2 regions of the Dactylosporangium maewongense genome follow, and region 1 is predicted to be linked to the other one. Evidence: riboswitches for the same ligand, from Rfam matches in the RefSeq annotation. Region 1 holds a riboswitch; the other holds the start of a gene.
What was found. Region 1 has a riboswitch for S-adenosylhomocysteine ahead of ahcY (adenosylhomocysteinase). Riboswitches for the same ligand answer to the same signal wherever they lie in the genome.

Region 1 (2,392 bases):
GACGAAGCTCAAGCAGGTGTGCAACCACCCGGCGCACCTGATGGGCGACGGCACGCCGCTGGCGGGACGGTCGGGGAAGCTGGCGCGCCTCGAGGAGATCCTCGCCACGGCCCTCGACGCCGGGGACCGGGCGCTGGTCTTCACACAGTTCGCCAAGTTCGGCCACCTGCTGGCGCCCTACCTGGCGGGGCGGCTCGGGACCGGTGTCGAGTTCCTGCACGGGGGCACCGCGAAGGGTGCCCGGGACGCGATGGTCGAGCGGTTCCAGACCGGGACGGGGCCCGGGGTGCTGCTGCTGTCGCTGAAGGCGGGCGGGACCGGGCTCAACCTGACCGCCGCCAACCACGTCGTGCACGTCGACAGGTGGTGGAACCCGGCGACCGAGCAGCAGGCCACGGACCGCGCCTTCCGCATCGGGCAGCGCCGCGACGTGCAGGTGCACACCTTCGTCTGCGTCGGCACCGTCGAGGAGCGGGTCGACACGATCATGGCGGAGAAGCGGACCCTCGCCGGGGTGGCCGTCGGCAGCGGCGAGGGCTGGCTCACGGGCCTGTCCACCGACGACCTCCTGGACCTGATGACCCTGCGCCCGGAGGCGACGGATGAGTGAGACGAGGTGGTCCCACCAGTTCATCGCCATGCTCGAATCCTTGCGCATGGGTACGACATTTTCCGTCGGCCGCCGCTACGCTCGCGCCGGCAACGTCCGGTCGCTCACCATCTCCAGCAGCATCGTGACGGCGCTGATCCTCGACGAGGACGGTGCGACGTACCGGTCGCGCATCGCCGCGAAGGCGTTCTCCGCCGCCGACTGGGCCCGCATCGAGCGGGCACTGTCCAAGGAGGCGCGGTACGCGGCGAAGCTGCTCGCCGGGCACCTGCCGGAGGACCTGGACCAGCTGCTGCAGAGCTATGGGCTGTCCCTGTTCCCGCAGAGCCTCGCCGAGCTGGTCATGGACTGCGACTGCCCCGGCTGGCAGAAGCCGTGCCGGCACCTGACCGCCGCCTGCTACGTGCTCGCGGAGGAGTTCGACAACGACCCGTTCACCATCCTGGCCTGGCGCGGCAAGGGTCGCGACGAGCTGCTCGAGGAGCTGCGCAGCCACCGCGTGTCCGAGACCAGGCACGTGGCGCCCACAGACCCGGATCCCCAGACTGCCAGGAGCTTCTGGACCGCCGGCCCCAGGGTCACCACAAAAAACGAACCCCTGCCCGGCGCGATAGCGAGACCCGACGCCCTCCTCGACCAGCTCGACCAGCTGAGACTCACCGTCGGCCGGTTCGAGGTGACCGACCTGCTCCGTGACGTCTACCGCACACTCGGTTGCGGGGAAAACGACGGAGGCGGTACCGTCGAACCCAATCGCGGCTGAGCACAAGGCGACGCCGCGGTCACGGCCGAGAGGCGCTGCGACGGACCCGCACGGGTTCGCCACGCTCGGCCGTTGACTACCCTTGACCCAAGGGCGCCTCCTGTCACCGGGAGGTGACCTTAGGCTATGCACAAGTATCTGCAGACGCGCAACGGGATCGAGTTCGCCGTTGCCGATCTCTCCCTCGCGGCCGCCGGCCGGACCCAGATCCGCCTCGCCGAGCACGAGATGCCGGGCCTGATGGCGACGCGCCGCGAGTTCGCCGACGCGCAGCCGTTGCGTGGCGCGCGGATCGCCGGCTCCCTGCACATGACCGTGCAGACGGCGGTGCTCATCGAGACCCTCGTCGCGCTCGGCGCCGAGGTCCGCTGGGTGTCCTGCAACATCTTCTCCACCCAGGACGAGGCGGCGGCCGCGGTCGTCGTCGGCCCGCACGGGACGGTCGACGCGCCAACCGGCACGCCGGTGTTCGCGTGGAAGGGCGAGACGCTCGCCGAGTACTGGTGGTGCACCGACCAGCTGTTCGACTTCGGCGACGGCCTCGGCCCGAACATGATCGTCGACGACGGCGGCGACGCCACGCTGCTGGTGCACAAGGGCGTCGAGTTCGAGGCCGCGGGCCGGGTGCCGCAGCCGACGTCCGCCGATTCGGAGGAGTTCGCGCTGGTACTCGGTACCCTCGCCGACAGCCTCGCGAAGGACAACCGGCGCTTCACGAAGCTGGCCGCCGGCATCCGCGGCGTCACCGAGGAGACCACCAACGGCGTCAAGCGGCTCTACAAGCTCGCCGAGAGCGGTGAGCTGCTGTTCCCCGCGATCAACGTCAACGACTCGGTCACCAAGTCGAAGTTCGACAACACGTACGGCATCCGCCACTCGCTGCTGGACGGCATCAACCGCGCCACGGACGTGATGCTGGCCGGGAAGCTCGCCGTCGTCTGCGGCTACGGCGACGTCGGCAAGGGCGCCGCCGAGGCGCTGCGCGGCATGGGGGCCCGGGTTGTCGTCACCGAGATCGA
Region 2 (2,392 bases), on a different contig from region 1:
CGATGCGCACGCCGGAGGTGTACCAGGCGCCGTTGGGGTCCTGCGGGATCGAGTTGCGGTTGGTGACGATGCCGGCGTCCAGCAGCGCCGCCTCCGCCTGGCGGCCGGTGAGGCCGGTCGGCGCGCCGCTCAGCTGCGAGGCGTCGATGAGCACCAGGTGGTTCTCGGTGCCGCCGGTGACGAGGCGGACGCCGCGGCGCTGCAGGCCCTCGGCGAGCGCGGCGGCGTTGTCGACGACGCGCTGCGCGTAGTCGCGGAACGACTGGGTGCGGGCCTCGGCGAGCGCGACGGCCTTGGCGGCCATGACGTGCGGCAGCGGGCCGCCGAGCACCATCGGGCAGCCGCGGTCGACCTGGTCGGCGAGCTCCGCCTGGCAGAGGACCATGCCGCCGCGCGGGCCGCGCAGCGTCTTGTGGGTCGTGGTGGTGACGATGTGGGCGTGCGGCACCGGGTCGAAGTCGCCGGTGAACACCTTGCCGGCGACGAGCCCGGCGAAGTGCGCCATGTCGACCATGAGGGTGGCGCCGACCTCGTCCGCGATCTCGCGGAGCTTCGCGAAGTTCACCTTCCGGGGGTACGCCGAATAGCCACCGACGATGATCATCGGCCGGAACTCGCGGGCGGTCTCCCGCAGCGCGTCGTAGTCCAGCAGGCCCGTCTCCGGGTTGGTGCCGTAGCTGCGCTGGTGGAACATCTTGCCGGAGATGTTGGGCCGGAAGCCGTGGGTCAGGTGCCCGCCGGCGTCCAGGGACATGCCGAGCATCCGCTGGTCGCCGAAGTCGTGCCGCAGCTGCGCCCAGTCACTCTCGGTGAGGTCGTTGACCTGGCGGACGGACTTCTCGCGCAGGAACGGCGCCTCGACCTTCTGCGCCAGGACCGCCCAGAAGGCGACGAGATTCGCGTCGATCCCAGAATGTGGTTGGACATAGGCGTGTGACGCGCCGAACAGTTCCCGGGCGTGCTCCGCGGCGATCGACTCGACGGTGTCGACCTGCTGGCATCCGGCGTAGAAGCGGCGGCCGACAGTGCCTTCGGCGTACTTGTCGCTGAGCCAGTTGCCCATCGCGAGGAGTGTCGCGGGTGAGGCGTAGTTCTCACTGGCGATGAGCTTGAGCGACTCGCGCTGGGCGGTCAGCTCGCCGGCGATGGCGTCCGCGATCCGCGGCTCGACGGCCCGCACCACGTCAAGGGCGGCGTTGACCGCGATCGATTCCGAACTTTGCGCGCTCATGACGGGACTCCTGATCAGGTCGGGATCGTCAGCCACATCGGGACGGTCGATGCGGCCAGGTCCAAGCTCAATCCAAGCTCGACTGCGTGACGGCGAACCACGGTAACAGGCTAGAATCTGGGATCGGGGCGAGAGGCGCTGCAACGGATCATCGACGATCCGCCACGCTCGACCTGGAATCACTGTCTGCAAGGGCGCCTTCCGTCTGACCCACGGAAGGTGGATCCCATGGCGATCGCAGATCTGCGCAAGCTCCTCGACGAGCGGGTGGTCGTGCTCGACGGCGCATGGGGCACCATGCTGCAGGCCGCCGGCCTCACTCCCGCCGACTACCGTGCGGACCTGATCGCCCCGGACCACCCGAAGGACGTCACGGGCGACCCGGACCTGCTGATCCTGACCCGCCCCGACGTGATCCTCGACGTCCACCGGCAATACCTGGCCGCCGGCGCCGACATCACCACCACCAACACCTTCACCGCCACCAGCATCGCCCAGGCCGACTACGGCCTGGAGTCGCTGGTCCGCGAGATGAACGTGCAGGGCGCCCGGCTGGCGCGCCAGGCGGCGGACGAGTTCTCCACGCCGGACCGGCCGCGGTTCGTCGCCGGGTCGGTCGGCCCGCTGAACGTCACGCTGTCGCTGTCGCCGAAGGTCGAGGACCCGTCCTACCGGGCAGTGACGTTCGACACGGTCCGCGCCACGTACGCGGAGCAGATCAGCGCGCTCGCCGAGGGCGGCGTGGACCTGCTGCTCATTGAGACCATCTTCGACACGCTCAACGTGAAGGCGGCCGTCGCCGCGGCCCGCGACGTCGCGCCGCACCTGCCGCTGTGGATCTCGGTCACGATCGTCGACCTGAGCGGCCGGACGCTGTCCGGGCAGACCGTCGAGGCGTTCTGGCGCTCCGTCGAGCACGCCGACCCGCTCATCGTCGGCGTCAACTGCTCGCTCGGCGCGACGGAGATGCGCCCGCACGTCGCCGACCTGGCCCGCTTCGCCGGCACATATGTCGCGGCGCACCCCAACGCGGGCCTGCCCAACGCGTTCGGCGGTTATGACCAGACCCCCGCCGAGACCGGGAGCCTGCTCGCCGGCTTCGTGTCCGACAAGCTGGTCAACGTCGTCGGCGGCTGCTGCGGTACGTCACCCGCCCACATC

Region 2: another riboswitch for S-adenosylhomocysteine. It lies ahead of metH (methionine synthase); the one in region 1 lies ahead of ahcY (adenosylhomocysteinase).

Annotation. Positions count from the first base shown of each region.
Region 1 is NZ_BAAAQD010000049.1:20,770-23,161, reverse strand. Features, by position in the region: gene ABD332_RS56260 (SNF2-related protein) at 1-610, shown strand, start outside; gene ABD332_RS56255 (SWIM zinc finger family protein) at 657-1,373, shown strand; S-adenosyl-L-homocysteine riboswitch at 1,395-1,479, shown strand; gene ahcY (adenosylhomocysteinase) at 1,500-2,392, shown strand, end outside.
Region 2 is NZ_BAAAQD010000007.1:181,084-183,475, forward strand. Features, by position in the region: gene ABD332_RS19605 (glycine hydroxymethyltransferase) at 1-1,231, opposite strand, end outside; S-adenosyl-L-homocysteine riboswitch at 1,356-1,438, shown strand; gene metH (methionine synthase) at 1,460-2,392, shown strand, end outside.